3 regions of the Paenibacillus sp. N3/727 genome follow, and region 1 is predicted to be linked to each of the others. Evidence: a T-box and tRNA genes for the amino acid it is inferred to sense, from the RefSeq annotation. Region 1 holds a T-box; the other regions hold tRNA genes.
The links. The T-box of region 1 lies ahead of metG (methionine--tRNA ligase). A T-box ahead of a tRNA ligase gene usually reads a tRNA of that ligase, here a tRNA-Met.
Positions count from the first base shown of each region.

Region 2: it encodes a tRNA-Met, which carries the amino acid that the T-box ahead of metG (methionine--tRNA ligase) is inferred to sense. The anticodon was not compared.
Region 3: it encodes a tRNA-Met, which carries the amino acid that the T-box ahead of metG (methionine--tRNA ligase) is inferred to sense. The anticodon was not compared.

Region 1 is NZ_CP093336.1:3,938,085-3,943,220, forward strand. It holds gene metG (methionine--tRNA ligase) at 46-1,695, opposite strand; T-box leader at 1,742-2,007, opposite strand; gene MNQ98_RS18025 (ABC-F family ATP-binding cassette domain-containing protein) at 2,236-3,768, opposite strand; gene MNQ98_RS18030 (P-loop NTPase family protein) at 4,118-5,136, opposite strand, start outside.
Region 2 is NZ_CP093336.1:1,685,774-1,690,909, reverse strand. It holds gene ruvB (Holliday junction branch migration DNA helicase RuvB) at 1-521, opposite strand, end outside; gene ruvA (Holliday junction branch migration protein RuvA) at 553-1,164, opposite strand; gene ruvC (crossover junction endodeoxyribonuclease RuvC) at 1,161-1,664, opposite strand; gene MNQ98_RS07560 (BofC C-terminal domain-containing protein) at 1,856-2,557, opposite strand; tRNA gene MNQ98_RS07555 (tRNA-Pro) at 2,722-2,795, opposite strand; tRNA gene MNQ98_RS07550 (tRNA-Leu) at 2,872-2,951, opposite strand; tRNA gene MNQ98_RS07545 (tRNA-Arg) at 3,016-3,092, opposite strand; tRNA gene MNQ98_RS07540 (tRNA-Gly) at 3,099-3,173, opposite strand; tRNA gene MNQ98_RS07535 (tRNA-Lys) at 3,210-3,285, opposite strand; tRNA gene MNQ98_RS07530 (tRNA-Asp) at 3,325-3,401, opposite strand; tRNA gene MNQ98_RS07525 (tRNA-Met) at 3,436-3,512, opposite strand; tRNA gene MNQ98_RS07520 (tRNA-Val) at 3,533-3,608, opposite strand; tRNA gene MNQ98_RS07515 (tRNA-Glu) at 3,657-3,731, opposite strand; tRNA gene MNQ98_RS07510 (tRNA-Ser) at 3,750-3,841, opposite strand; tRNA gene MNQ98_RS07505 (tRNA-Asn) at 3,846-3,921, opposite strand; rRNA gene rrf (5S ribosomal RNA) at 3,932-4,048, opposite strand; rRNA gene MNQ98_RS07495 (23S ribosomal RNA) at 4,234-5,136, opposite strand, start outside.
Region 3 is NZ_CP093336.1:5,469,716-5,474,851, reverse strand. It holds rRNA gene MNQ98_RS25570 (23S ribosomal RNA) at 1-2,374, shown strand, start outside; tRNA gene MNQ98_RS25565 (tRNA-Asn) at 2,439-2,514, shown strand; tRNA gene MNQ98_RS25560 (tRNA-Ser) at 2,520-2,611, shown strand; tRNA gene MNQ98_RS25555 (tRNA-Glu) at 2,628-2,702, shown strand; tRNA gene MNQ98_RS25550 (tRNA-Val) at 2,901-2,976, shown strand; tRNA gene MNQ98_RS25545 (tRNA-Met) at 2,996-3,072, shown strand; tRNA gene MNQ98_RS25540 (tRNA-Asp) at 3,107-3,183, shown strand; tRNA gene MNQ98_RS25535 (tRNA-Phe) at 3,213-3,288, shown strand; tRNA gene MNQ98_RS25530 (tRNA-Thr) at 3,310-3,385, shown strand; tRNA gene MNQ98_RS25525 (tRNA-Tyr) at 3,389-3,474, shown strand; tRNA gene MNQ98_RS25520 (tRNA-Trp) at 3,482-3,555, shown strand; tRNA gene MNQ98_RS25515 (tRNA-His) at 3,579-3,654, shown strand; tRNA gene MNQ98_RS25510 (tRNA-Gln) at 3,674-3,748, shown strand; tRNA gene MNQ98_RS25505 (tRNA-Gly) at 3,760-3,834, shown strand; tRNA gene MNQ98_RS25500 (tRNA-Cys) at 3,846-3,919, shown strand; tRNA gene MNQ98_RS25495 (tRNA-Arg) at 3,930-4,006, shown strand; tRNA gene MNQ98_RS25490 (tRNA-Leu) at 4,015-4,094, shown strand; gene MNQ98_RS25485 (hypothetical protein) at 4,516-4,821, shown strand; gene MNQ98_RS25480 (PspA/IM30 family protein) at 4,870-5,136, shown strand, end outside.

The sequences.
Region 1 (5,136 bases):
CCTACTCCTTCTGGACTGCCAAAATGAGCATAGAACTCTCTTTTTCTAGTTAGAATCCAGCAACTGTTTATTCAAGAGGTTGGTTTCCTCCTCGATCCGACTGACATCAATGCGCTCAAACAGCAATTCTAGATCGGTTATACTCTGCTGAACGGGTACATTTATCATCTTCCAGGACGGCTGCGCTAAATTCAGGAACCTTCTTACCTTCTCACATGAAAAGGGGATGAATGGATGAAGCAGCTGCGACAAATTGGCAATGATCTGCACACAAGTAAATAACGTTTGTTCGCATGCCTCCCGTTGGTCTTTTATTTGAATCCACGGCTTTTGTTCATCAAAATATTTATTGGCCTTGCGAACACCAGCAAAGATATACTCCAGTGCTTCTTTAAGCTTTCCGTCTTCAATAAGTGCCCCGGATTTCAAATACAGTTCCTCTATCGTAATTCGCCATTCTTCCGACAATTCCCCTTCCGGAACTTCTCCGTCGAAAGATTTTACAATAAAAGCCAAGGTTCGGTTCACCAGATTACCGTAAGCTCCGAGCAGCTCACCATTGTGACTGTGAATGAACTCCCTCCATGAGAAGTCGGTATCCCGCTTTTCAGGTCCGTTTGCAATGAGAAAATAACGAATCGTATCCGGATCATACCGGCTCAGTAAATCAGGAACCCATACCGCCCAATTCCGACTGGTAGAGAATTTCTTTCCCTCGAGAGTCATGTATTCACAGGAAATGATATGATCCGGCAGATGATGTCCACCAGTCCCCAATAATATTGCAGGCCAAATCAACGTATGAAAAGGTACGTTATCCTTGCCATGTACATAATACGATACAATGCTGTCTTCCCCTTCAAGCCAGAACTGCTCCCAGTTACCTCCCGTTTCTTCAGCCCACTGTTTGCTTGCAGACAAGTACCCACTGACGGCTTCAATCCATACATAGATTTTCTTGTCCTCGAATCCACTGACAGGAACATCGACTCCCCAAGACAAGTCCCTTGTCGCTGCACGGTCTTGAAGCCCCTCCTCCAAATATCTTTTGGTCAATTGCTTTGCGTTCTCTCTCCATCCTTGTGCATGAACCGCATACTCCTCCAATTCAGACTGTAATCGGGTTAAAGCAATATAGTAATGTTCGGTTGGCCGCTCTACCGGAGTTGATCCACATAATTTGCACGTTCTCTCACTCAAATCGGAAGGGTCCAGCAAGGTGGAGCAATAATCGCACTGATCTCCTCGCGCCCGTTGTCCGCACACAGGACAAGTTCCTTCTACATAACGGTCCGGCAAAAACCTCCCATCGGTCTCGCAGTAGGATTGCTGTATTGTTTTTCTATACAAATATTCGTTGTCGAGCAGCTTTAAGAACAGTTCCTTAACTACCTGATGGTGGTTGGCGGTGTCGGTACGTGTGTACAAATCATACGAAAACCCCAGTTTATTGAAACATTCCAGAAATTCATCATGGTACCTGCTTGCATAATCCGACGGTGATATGCCTTCTTTATCAGCCTGAACCGCAACAGGTGTACCGTGACAATCACTGCCCGAAACATATAGTACTTTCTCACCTTTTACGCGAAAATAACGTGCCAGTACATCACCAGGTAATAAACTTGAAAGCCTGCCGAGGTGCAACGATCCGTTAGCATACGGCCATGCACCGCCAATATAAATATTTGCCATCTTTGATTCCTCCTTAATTTTTAGACAACAAAAAAAGCCCTCATCCCAAAGGGACGAGAGCTCTGCTCACGTGGTACCACCCAATTTTATAAATGCCTCGCGGCATTCACCTCTTCAGGTACGGCGCGTAATTACGCGAGTATACCCTAGCATGTTAACGGATGCGGGTTCCGGCGCAGCCTACATCCCAATCGGGGTTCGATGCGCAGCTCAGAGACCATATTCCCACGGATCTTCTTTACTCCTTTTCAGCTACCGGAGCTCTCTGTTCAAAGATATCACCATAGTACTCTTTCTCTTCATTGCTTTTTCATAAAATATTCAAGTTAATGGTTATCATAAGGATAACATTGAACGATGTCAACCTTATTTTAGACGAATTCCCGCCCATTTATCACTTTTCGTTATTTTGTCAATGAAGATGTCTTGATAAACAGCTTTAGGCTTCTATGACCGATATTCTAGTGTATATTTCGTTAATCTGATCAGCAGATAGCTGCTTATCTTGAAGCTCCAAAATCATACTGTAGTTTCTCGAATTTAACACCAATCCTGTACGGACCACACCTGTGTTACCCAGTCCAGATAAAAATCAGGCTCGTGCGAGACAAGCACAATGGTACCGGTATATTTGGATAAAGCGTCTTTCAATGATTCTTTACCATTGACGTCAAGATGGTTGGTCGGTTCATCAAGCACAAGTACATTGCCCGGTGTGATCATCAGCTTGCTCAAACGCACCTTCGCCTGTTCACCACCACTTAGCATCGATATCGAACGCCTTATATGCTTATCGGTCAATCCGGCACTCGCCAGCGTCTGCCTGATTTCTTTTTGCGTGAGATCAGGTCGGTAGCTCCATAAATGTTCAAGTGGCGTCTCTTGATAAGCTTCGTGTTCCTGCGCATAATAAGCAGGATGAACACCATCGCCCATCTGTAAAGAACCGCTGAGTGGAGCAATATTACCAAGCAATGTTTTTAGCATGGTTGATTTACCGATTCCGTTATGACCGGTTATTGCGATCTTCTCCCCCCGCTTAATCATAAGATCTTTTGGACTAAACAGTGGGTGGGTATAACCAACCTGAAGATGCTTCGTCTCAATAATCTTGTTAACAGGTTCTTTGTTCACTGTAAACTTAAAGCGGGGTTTAGGTGCTGTTTTCTGGATCTCGATGCGCTGAATTTTGTCCAGCATTTTTTCTCTGCTCTTCGCCTGTTTAGCATTACGGTTTCGGTTCTTCTGAACATAACTTTCAAGCCTTCCAATTTCCTTCTGCTGCCGTACATAAGCTTCTTGCAATTGGTTACGGCTCAGCTCATATCGGTTTTGAAAAGCGATATAGTTTCCAGGATATCGCTTGATCGTCTGATGCTCCAAATGGAAAATCGTACTCGTTACTTCATTCATGAATTTCTCATCATGAGACACAACGAGATAAGCTGACTCATAACGTTTCAGATATGCAGTTAACCACTCTATATGCACATCATCCAAGTAGTTTGTCGGTTCATCAAGCAGCAACACATCCGGTTGATCCAGCAAAAGCTTTCCTAGCAGCAACTTGGTGCGCTGGCCTCCGCTCAGTTCACTGACATCACGGTCTATCCCGAGATCCAGTATGCCTAATCCAGCTGCAACCTCTTGAATTTGTAAATCCAAATAATAGAAGCCACTATGCTCTAGGCTGCTCTGAATCTTCCCATACTGCGTTAATAGTGATTCCATATCCCCTGAAGCAGAAGACATTTGCTCTGCCAATTGAAGCATTTTCCGCTCCTGATCGTACAGATGACGGAATACATCCTGTAATGCTTCCAACACCGTTGTTCCGGCTTTCAAATCTAGATGCTGCTGGAGGAAACCAACCTTCACTCCCGGTAGCCAGGTAACCGAACCGGAATCCGGAATGATCTCTTCTGTCAGCATGCGAAGCAGCGTTGATTTGCCAGCCCCGTTGCTTCCGACCAATCCTGCGTGTTCGCCTTGCAGCAGACGGAAATCCAGTCCGTTAAAAAGTTGTTTATCTCCATACGTATGCTTAAGCTGTTCTACGTTTACAATACTCATCCTTACTCTCTCCTTAGGTTTCAATTCTGAAGCCAACCGGAAGAGCAATAGGAAAGAACGATATTCAATTTGAAAACAACAAAAAATGGGTAAGGTGAACACACCCTACCCATTACAATATGTCATTGTATAGACAAGGAAGAATGACGTTCTCGATCTACTGTTCTTCGGTTGGAATAGCTATAAATGGGCAGACTTCTCCCGCCTATCCCATTTTCCGAATTAAAACAGTAGACAAAAAGAACATATATCCTTCCTCCTCATTTCAAAATGTTATTGATTTTAGTTACATGTACGACTCTTGAAGTATAACTGGATTATTCAGGATATGTCAATACAAGATGCGCCCTTACGGGAGCCTGCCAATGAAATTTAGGCTTTCAACCGGGATGTGATCTATACTTCCATTAAGAATCAATTGGACATCCGATAATGTGTCCTGAAGACTGACTGACTCTCCTTTTGTTCCGGTAAACGCTTCGGCAACGCAGAAAGGCTGAGTAAGATACGCTTCCAGTCGCTCGCCCCGGTGATAGGTTTCCACTTCTGAAGCAGGTATCCCGGCAAGCCCCTTCACATTGACAAGCGCACGCAACTCACGGTACCGCCGCAATAACTTTTGGGCCCGCTGTTGTACTGTTAAATGATTTTGGTCTAGATGAACTCCTTCCAGTACAGAGGATGTTGAGTGCATCGGATTTACAGCCGGATACTTGTATCTAGCGGCAAGATCCGCATCGAAAACCCATAAGGTCTCAAGCGGTCCATACGGTATATCTTCATCCACGACCGCTCCTTTGAGGTCTACCAAAAAAGTTGTAACATTGACAATTCCTTCATTCTGTAGGCGTTCCTGCAAGTCGTAAATTTTACCAGTCAGTACATGCTCCCGATCAGCTGCAAAAACAATTTCTTTATCCGGCCCAGCAGCTGTAATCATGCTATACACATCTTCTATGGAATAAGCGACTTTCTCCACATCATCAAGCATATCCTGCAGCTCTGGATAATTTCCTTCAGGCTTTAGCAGAAGTGTCAAGTAACCGTCGCGCTTAAAATGATGGAACAGTTCACCAAGAAGCACAAGCTGCCCCATTCCCGGCCGGGCCACTAAACCGACAGTCCCCCCTTTGGCTAACGGGGCGAACAAATCAAGCGTCTTTATTTTGGTTTCAATCATATCAACTGCTTCTCCATTAAGAATCAACTCATCTATACTGCATTTCGCCAGAGCGGCTAGTGCTGCAATCGTTCGGACTTCTGCCCGACCTACAGGGATCTTGCCCGTGCACAGATTGGAGACCGTGGCTGGACGCAATCCTGCGGAACGTGCTGCAGTAGTTAGGTTTGGTACTCTTTGTCTTAACA
Region 2 (5,136 bases), 2.3 Mb from region 1:
CCAAAGCGGTCCCGGAGCGGTGCAGACAACAGTCCTGCGCGGGTAGTAGCACCGATTAACGTAAAAGGCGGCAGGTCAAGTCGAACGGAACGTGCACTCGGACCCTTCCCAATCATAATATCCAGAGCAAAATCTTCCATCGCCGGATACATGACCTCCTCAACAGTACGGTGCAGACGATGAATTTCATCAATGAACAGCACATCCCCTTCCTGTAGATTTGTAAGAAGGGCTGCTAAATCTCCCGGACGTTCAATCGCAGGTCCAGATGTGGTTCGCAGACTGACACCCAGCTCATTAGCAATAATGTTCGCAAGAGTCGTTTTTCCGAGACCCGGTGGTCCGTACAAAAGCACGTGGTCCAAAGCTTCTTTACGCATTTTGGCTGCTTCAATGTATATATGCAAATTTTCTTTGACCTGGTTCTGGCCAATATACTCTGCTAAGTAACGGGGACGCAGACTAAGTTCTACAGCCTGATCCTCCATCATCAAGTTGGCCGTTATGATACGGTCATCCATTGCTCAACAACTCCTTTCAGTAACCGACATCTTAACCGGCATATAATAGCTGCAGTGCCCGTTTCATCAATACATCCACAGATTCTCCTGCTGTTGTTTCCTTAATTTTAAGCCATACCTTATCCAGCTCACCATCCGTATAACCAAGAGCCTTCAATCCCTCGCGTGCTTCAGCCCATGCCGAGCTATCGTCCGGCTCGATGTCATTAACCGCAAACAGACCCGTGGTGTATGCAACACTTCCAAAACCATCTAGTTTATCCTTCAGGTCTAAGATCATCCGCTGAGCTGTTTTTTTACCAATACCCGGCAACTTCACGAGAAAAGAAATGTTCTCCTGGTAAATAGCCGACACGACATGATCAGGCGATCCGCCTCCCAAAATACCTAGGGCAACACGCGGACCGATACCCGAAACCTCGATAAGCTTTCTGAAAAGCTTCTGTTCCTCTCTTGTCGGAAAGCCGAATAGCAGCATAGCATCTTCACGCACATGATGGTGGGTGAAAACCGTAATCGGTCCTTCGACTTTAGCAAAGGCGAACGGATTCGGGCAAAATACACGATATCCAACACCCTGGACGTCTAGAACAATATATTCATTTTCAATATGGACAAGCTGTCCCCGTAAAAAATCTATCATTTTCGCAGTACCTCATTTAACTTTGAATTCAATGTATACGAATGGGCATGGCAAATGGCTACCGCCAGTGCATCCGCCACATCATCAGGCTTTGGAACACTTTGCAACTTCAAGAACATTCTCACCATTTCCTGTACCTGCTTCTTTTCAGCTTTTCCGTACCCTACAATCGCCTGCTTAACCTGCATCGGTGTATATTCGGCGATAGGCAGCCCCCGCTGTACTGCAGCTAAAATAAGCACGCCACGCGCTTGAGAGACGGACATGGCCGTCGTAACATTCCTGTTGAAAAACAATTTCTCAAATGCGACCGCTTCCGGTTGATACTTATCGATCAATTGTACCATGCCTTCATATACATGATTCAGCCGCTCTTCCTCAGGAGTATGTGCTTCTGTCTGGATACATCCGTATTGAACCGGTGTTACCTTGCTACCTACCTTATCTACAAACCCGAAACCGACAATCGCGATTCCGGGGTCGATTCCCAATATGCGCAAACCTAATCTCTCCTCTGAAGCGAACATATGTATCGTTCTCCCCATTATAACAAAAGATCGGCATCAAATGAGGAAAAACTTTGAACCTTTCCATCCATCCAAACTTTCTGCATACGCAAATAAGGAGACACCTAAGGCGTCTCCTAATATTCATCACTTAGCAGCTCTTTCAATAAAAAGCTCAGATCGTATCAATGAGCTTTCATTACATTTTCAGCCATATCCCTTGCATAATCACTAAACGTCGACAGCACGCTGTTATACTCATCGATATCTTGAATCCGTATGCCATCCTGCAGTTGTTTTAACACATCTTTTGGCAAAGACGATTCCATCGAATCGATATCCAGCTGAAAAAAGGTTCTCAGCACCTTTTCTTCTTGTGGAGGTCCGTCAAAAAGCGTCAGGTTTCCATTAGTATCGACACTCATATAAGCTTGTTCCTTGCAGGTCGGTGACAAGTCATCGGATACCGTTTCTTCTAGCCATACTTCACCGTTGTCATCCATTCTTCCTTTCCAGGCCGGATTGTTGTTCAGGAGTGTATATACACTGTCGGCATCAAGGCTCCCAAGTATCTGTTCCTCCACACCACATACATATAAAGTTCGTAAATGTACTATTCTTTTTTCCTGAGAGTCGTTCAGCTGCTGCATAAAGACCCGTTGTTCCTCTGACTCTCCATCACCGCCGTTTTGTAGATAATTGAGTGTCTCCAAGGCAATAGGTGAGTCATCCGTCATCTGAGTTAAAAGTTTTTTCATTTGATCAGGCAAAGTCTGACCAGCCCAGACAACGCCCCCTATGATCAAGATGAGAGTACAGGTCCATATGGCCCGTCTCCATCGTCTCCATCGTTTCCTGAATTGTTTTTTCATCTGGAAAACATTCAAATTAATCCCCTTCTGTCCAATTGTTTTTCATAGTTTGACCTGTTCATCATCCATTTATTCAAAATTTTTCATCAGTCATGCATGAAGAACTTGGACTTTAGGATAGGAGATAACAGAAAAGAATCCATTGCTCAGAAAATTCTGATCAATGGATTCTTCATGAATCGGGACGACACGATTTGAACATGCGACCCCCTGGTCCCAAACCAGGTGCTCTACCAAGCTGAGCTACGTCCCGATATAGAATATAGATACGATAAGAAGATTATAGCATCAATATACTCAAAATGACAAGATTGTTTAACAAAATGATATGCCGGTGAAGGGACTCGAACCCCCACGGTTTCCCTCACGATTTTGAGTCGCGCGCGTCTGCCAATTCCGCCACACCGGCTTAAAATAAAAACAACCTCTTCGGAAGAGGATGTTACCATCTATTAATCAGTCTAATAATAAAATGGCGCGCCCTGAGAGATTCGAACTCCCGGCCTTTTGATTCGTAGTCAAACGCTCTATCCAGCTGAGCTAAGGGCGCAAATCATGGAGCGGACGACGGGAATCGAACCCGCGACCCTCGCCTTGGCAAGGCGATGCTCTACCGCTGAGCCACGTCCGCAAAAAAACATATTCAATTAAACATTTTAAGCAAAGATGGTGAGCCATGAAGGACTCGAACCTTCGACACCCTGATTAAAAGTCAGGTGCTCTACCAACTGAGCTAATGGCTCATGCAAAGCATGAATAATGGTTAAACATCTTGTAAAAAATGGCGGAACTGACGGGATTCGAACCCGCGATCTCCTGCGTGACAGGCAGGCATGTTAGGCCTCTACACCACAGTTCCACGAGGCACTATCGCTGTTATGTAGCGATAAAATTGGTTGCGGGGGCAGGATTTGAACCTACGACCTTCGGGTTATGAGCCCGACGAGCTACCGAACTGCTCCACCCCGCGTCATTAAAAAGGTGTATATATGGTGGAGGCTGAGGGGTTCGAACCCCCGACCCTCTGCTTGTAAGGCAGATGCTCTCCCAGCTGAGCTAAGCCTCCATATTGGTATGGATAATGGGATTTTCATCCCTGAAGCATTTAAGAAAGTGGTGACCCGTAGGGGATTCGAACCCCTGTTACCTCCGTGAAAGGGAGGTGTCTTAACCCCTTGACCAACGGGCCTTATATATAAATCCTAGCTGGCGGAGAGAGAGGGATTCGAACCCTCGAGACGCTTTTGGCGCCTACACGATTTCCAATCGTGCTCCTTCGGCCAACTCGGACACCTCTCCGTAATGGCTCCCCGAACAGGACTCGAACCTGTGACAACTCGATTAACAGTCGAGTGCTCTACCAACTGAGCTATCAGGGAATATGTAACCGCTTGGCGACGTCCTACTCTCCCGGGACCCTTCGGTCCAAGTACCATCGGCGCTGGAAGGCTTAACGGTCGTGTTCGGGATGGGTACGCGTGGAACCCTTCCGCTATCGCCACCAAACGGGGCATTTGTTATTCAAATGCTATAAATCAGGTTTCAGCATCGCCAAATGCTGAAAGCCATATGCGCTTTCCTTAAACCACTTGGATTTAGAAAAGTCATCTTGACTCCCTGAAAACTAGATACGAAACATCATTTGCGAATCATGCATATGCTTCCGAAGTAGCTTTACTTCGTAAAGCTTTTAGGATAAGCCCTCGACCGATTAGTATTGGTCAGCTCCATGCATTGCTGCACTTCCACCTCCAACCTATCTACCTCGTCGTCTTCAAGGGGTCTTACTAGTTGGGAAATCTCATCTTGAGGGGGGCTTCACGCTTAGATGCTTTCAGCGCTTATCCCTTCCGTACGTAGCTACCCAGCCATGCTCCTGGCGGAACAACTGGTGCACCAGCGGTACGTCCATCCCGGTCCTCTCGTACTAAGGACAGCTCCTCTCAAATTTCCTACGCCCACGACAGATAGGGACCGAACTGTCTCACGACGTTCTGAACCCAGCTCGCGTACCGCTTTAATGGGCGAACAGCCCAACCCTTGGGACCTACTTCAGCCCCAGGATGCGATGAGCCGACATCGAGGTGCCAAACCTCCCCGTCGATGTGGACTCTTGGGGGAGATAAGCCTGTTATCCCCAGGGTAGCTTTTATCCGTTGAGCGATGGCCCTTCCATGCGGTACCACCGGATCACTAAGCCCGACTTTCGTCCCTGCTCGACTTGTAGGTCTCGCAGTCAAGCTCCCTTATGCCTTTGCACTCTTCGAATGATTTCCAACCATTCTGAGGGAACCTTGGGGCGCCTCCGTTACTCTTTAGGAGGCGACCGCCCCAGTCAAACTGCCCACCAGACACTGTCCCCGCACCGGTTCACGGTACTAGGTTAGAACCTAGATACGATCAGGGTGGTATCCCAACGGCGCCTCCACAGAAGCTTGCGCTCCTGTTTCTTAGGCTCCCACCTATCCTGTACAGATCGTACCCAAATCCAATATCAAGCTGCAGTAAAGCTCCATGGGGTCTTTCCGTCTTGTCGCGGGTAACCTGCATCTTCACAGGTATTAAAATTTCACCGGATCTCTCGTTGAGACAGC
Region 3 (5,136 bases), 1.5 Mb from region 1:
AACCTGAAACCGTGTGCTTACAAAAAGTCAGAGCCCGATCTATGGGTGATGGCGTGCCTTTTGTAGAATGAACCGGCGAGTTACGTTCCCATGCAAGGTTAAGGCGAGAAGCTGTAGCCGTAGCGAAAGCGAGTCTGAATAGGGCGCTTAAGTATGTGGACGTAGACCCGAAACCGTGTGATCTACCCCTGTCCAGGGTGAAGGTGCGGTAACACGCACTGGAGGCCCGAACCCACGTATGTTGAAAAATGCGGGGATGAGGTGGGGGTAGCGGAGAAATTCCAATCGAACTCGGAGATAGCTGGTTCTCCCCGAAATAGCTTTAGGGCTAGCCTCGGAATAAGAGTCGTGGAGGTAGAGCACTGATTGGGTGCGGGGCCCGCAAGGGTTACCAAGCTCAGTCAAACTCCGAATGCCATAGACTTATATCCGGGAGTCAGACAGTGAGTGCTAAGATCCATTGTCAAGAGGGAAACAGCCCAGACCATCAGCTAAGGTCCCCAAGTGTGTGTTAAGTGGGAAAGGATGTGGAGTTGCACAGACAACCAGGATGTTGGCTTAGAAGCAGCCACCATTTAAAGAGTGCGTAATAGCTCACTGGTCGAGTGACTCTGCGCCGAAAATGTAACGGGGCTAAACACACCACCGAAGCTATGGCTTGATGCTTTTGCATCAGGGGTAGGGGAGCGTTGTATGTAGGTTGAAGGTGTACCGTAAGGAGCGCTGGACAGCATACAAGTGAGAATGCCGGTATGAGTAACGAAAAGATCAGTGAGAATCTGATCCGCCGAAAGCCCAAGGTTTCCTGAGGAAGGTTCGTCCGCTCAGGGTAAGTCGGGACCTAAGGTGAGGCCGAAAGGCGTAATCGAAGGACAACAGGTTGAAATTCCTGTACCACCGTAAACCGTTATGAACGATGGGGTGACGCAGGAGGGTAGTGACGCGGACTGATGGATGTCCGTCCAAGCAGTGAGGCTGATGTGTAGGCAAATCCGCACATCATTAAGGCTGGGCTGTGATGGGGAGTGAAAATTATAGTAGCGAAGGTCATGATCTCACACTGCCAAGAAAAGCCTCTAGTCAGGTGAAGGTGCCCGTACCGCAAACCGACACAGGTAGGCGAGAAGAGAATTCTAAGGCGCGCGGAAGAACTCTCGTTAAGGAACTCGGCAAAATGACCCCGTAACTTCGGGAGAAGGGGTGCCCCGGTAGTGTGAATAGCACGAGGGGGCCGCAGTGAAAAGGCCCAAGCGACTGTTTAACAAAAACACAGGTCTGTGCGAAGCCGTAAGGCGAAGTATACGGGCTGACGCCTGCCCGGTGCTGGAAGGTTAAGGGGAGTGGTTAGGAGCAATCCGAAGCTATGAACCGAAGCCCCAGTAAACGGCGGCCGTAACTATAACGGTCCTAAGGTAGCGAAATTCCTTGTCAGGTAAATTCTGACCCGCACGAATGGCGTAACGATTTGGGCGCTGTCTCAACGAGAGATCCGGTGAAATTTTAATACCTGTGAAGATGCAGGTTACCCGCGACAAGACGGAAAGACCCCATGGAGCTTTACTGCAGCTTGATATTGGATTTGGGTACGATCTGTACAGGATAGGTGGGAGCCTAAGAAACAGGAGCGCAAGCTTCTGTGGAGGCGCCGTTGGGATACCACCCTGATCGTATCTAGGTTCTAACCTAGTACCGTGAACCGGTGCGGGGACAGTGTCTGGTGGGCAGTTTGACTGGGGCGGTCGCCTCCTAAAGAGTAACGGAGGCGCCCCAAGGTTCCCTCAGAATGGTTGGAAATCATTCGAAGAGTGCAAAGGCATAAGGGAGCTTGACTGCGAGACCTACAAGTCGAGCAGGGACGAAAGTCGGGCTTAGTGATCCGGTGGTACCGCATGGAAGGGCCATCGCTCAACGGATAAAAGCTACCCTGGGGATAACAGGCTTATCTCCCCCAAGAGTCCACATCGACGGGGAGGTTTGGCACCTCGATGTCGGCTCATCGCATCCTGGGGCTGAAGTAGGTCCCAAGGGTTGGGCTGTTCGCCCATTAAAGCGGTACGCGAGCTGGGTTCAGAACGTCGTGAGACAGTTCGGTCCCTATCTGTCGTGGGCGTAGGAAATTTGAGAGGAGCTGTCCTTAGTACGAGAGGACCGGGATGGACGTACCGCTGGTGCACCAGTTGTTCCGCCAGGAGCATGGCTGGGTAGCTACGTACGGAAGGGATAAGCGCTGAAAGCATCTAAGCGTGAAGCCCCCCTCAAGATGAGATTTCCCAATTAGTAAGACCCCTTGAAGACGACGAGGTAGATAGGTTGGAGGTGGAAGTGCAGCAATGCATGGAGCTGACCAATACTAATCGGTCGAGGGCTTATCCTAAATATTCGCAAATAACGTTTCGTATCTAGTTTTCAAGTGATTAAACACTTGAATTGAATAATGTTCCCTGATAGCTCAGTTGGTAGAGCACTCGACTGTTAATCGAGTTGTCACAGGTTCGAGTCCTGTTCGGGGAGCCATTTATGGAGAGGTGTCCGAGTTGGCCGAAGGAGCACGATTGGAAATCGTGTAGGCGCCAAAAGCGTCTCGAGGGTTCGAATCCCTCTCTCTCCGCCACTATATATTTCAGTAAGGCCCGTTGGTCAAGGGGTTAAGACACCTCCCTTTCACGGAGGTAACAGGGGTTCGAATCCCCTACGGGTCACCATTTATTTGCTTGCTTCTGGGGATGAGAATCCCAATGGTTCGTCGAAGCATAGACATCGATAGGAATACTTCGCAGTCTCGAACAAAGTGAGAGTATCCCCTACGGGTCACCATTTATTTGCTTGCTTCAGGTTTTTATGCAAGATTAACTCTTGATAAGTGAGTAGTAATTTGATAAGATAAAAGTCGGTTTAATTATGGAGGCTTAGCTCAGCTGGGAGAGCATCTGCCTTACAAGCAGAGGGTCGGGGGTTCGAACCCCTCAGCCTCCACCATATATACACCTTTTAATGACGCGGGGTGGAGCAGTTCGGTAGCTCGTCGGGCTCATAACCCGAAGGTCGTAGGTTCAAATCCTGCCCCCGCAACCAATTATATCGCTATATAACAGCGATAGTGCCTTGTGGAACTGTGGTGTAGAGGCCTAACATGCCTGCCTGTCACGCAGGAGATCGCGGGTTCGAATCCCGTCAGTTCCGCCATTCTTCATTATAACCGAAAGAGCTTTTATGGCTCGGTAGCTCAGTCGGTAGAGCAGAGGACTGAAAATCCTCGTGTCGGCGGTTCGATTCCGTCCCGAGCCACCATTTGTTTTAACAACTGTATACGCCGGTGTAGCTCAACTGGTAGAGCAACTGACTTGTAATCAGTAGGTTGGGGGTTCAAGTCCTCTCGCCGGCACCACATGGAGGATTAGCGAAGTGGCCAAACGCAGCAGACTGTAAATCTGTTCTCGTCCGAGTTCGGTGGTTCGAATCCATCATCCTCCACCAGTTTTATAGGGGCATAGTTTAAAGGTAGAACAGCGGTCTCCAAAACCGTTAGTGTGGGTTCAATTCCTGCTGCCCCTGCCAATAGAACTATGATTTTGAATATGGCGGTCGTGGCGAAGGGGTTAACGCACCGGTCTGTGGCTCCGGCATTCGTGGGTTCAAGTCCCATCGATCGCCCCATATTTTTCAAAAGTCATATTGGGGATTAGCCAAGCGGTAAGGCAACGGACTTTGACTCCGTCATGCATAGGTTCGAATCCTATATCCCCAGCCATTGATTTTTATGCGGACGTGGCTCAGCGGTAGAGCATCGCCTTGCCAAGGCGAGGGTCGCGGGTTCGATTCCCGTCGTCCGCTCCATTTTTGTTTTTGGCGCCATAGCCAAGTGGTAAGGCACAGCTCTGCAAAAGCTTTATCCCCAGTTCGAATCTGGGTGGCGCCTCCATTATAACTATGTGCCCTTAGCTCAGCTGGATAGAGCGTTTGACTACGAATCAAAAGGTCAGGAGTTCGAATCTCTTAGGGCACGCCATTAAGTAAGCCGGTGTGGCGGAATTGGCAGACGCGCGCGACTCAAAATCGTGAGGGAAACCGTGGGGGTTCGAGTCCCTTCACCGGCATCATCAAAAAGAACGTGGATATTATCCACGTTCTTTTTTTGTGTTCTGTGGTTGAGCGCGGTCATACAACGCGCAGTGTGGCGTTGGGGGTTACGCACGGCCCATATTTTTACTATAGAGTAAAGAGGCTAGAGAGTGAGATATTGGATACTTTCACTTTCATACGTTCCTAATGATGTTATGGCGGAAGAATAAACGGATAAGCAGCAATAGTAAGAACTGCGAATGATGGCATGGTGCTGTTATTCGCTATTTGTTGTAGTCGTGTTTAGACTGAGGTCTTATCCCTTCCCCGACTTAGGTCGAGGATGAAAAACCGTCCAGGGTCCGTTTTAGATTGAATAGAAATAACCTAAAATAAGGTCATAAGGTTGAACAAGTCACAAACGAATGATAAATAAGACGGAAAGGCGGTGTATAAATGAGAAGCACAAAAGATAATGGAATGGGAATCCTCCTTATTGGTTTGGGCGCGTTAGTATTACTTGGCGTATTCGGTCCATTCCTTGGATGGTTGTTCAGCTTACTGATACCACTGGCGATGATCGCACTTGGCTATTACGGAATCCGCCGCGGTAACACGTTCTTCGGCTGGATCATACTAGGTATCGGCGTATTGTCGCTGATCGGTAAGCTTTCCTGGCTGTTCGGTCCGATACTTGGGATTGTCTTGATCGTCTACGGAGTGTCCCGATTTAAAGGTGGAAATGGCCGTCGTTACTACTAATAAACCTGTAACATAATGAACTTGATAGAAGAGGAGGATAAAGAAAATATGAGTGTTTTTCGACGCATAAGGGACATCACGGCTGCCACTCTAAATGAGAAGCTTGAACAAAGTCAGGATCCAGTTCGATTGATTGATCAGTTTCTACATTCTACCCGGCGGGACATTACGGAGGCTGAGAAGCTACTGCAACAGTGTGAGTCTCATACACGACAATTGAAGCTGCAGGTAAGCCAAGCTGAGACGATGAAGAACAAACGGGAAGAACAAGCACTTCTGGCACTGAAAGCTGGGGAAGACCATTTGGCGAAACTG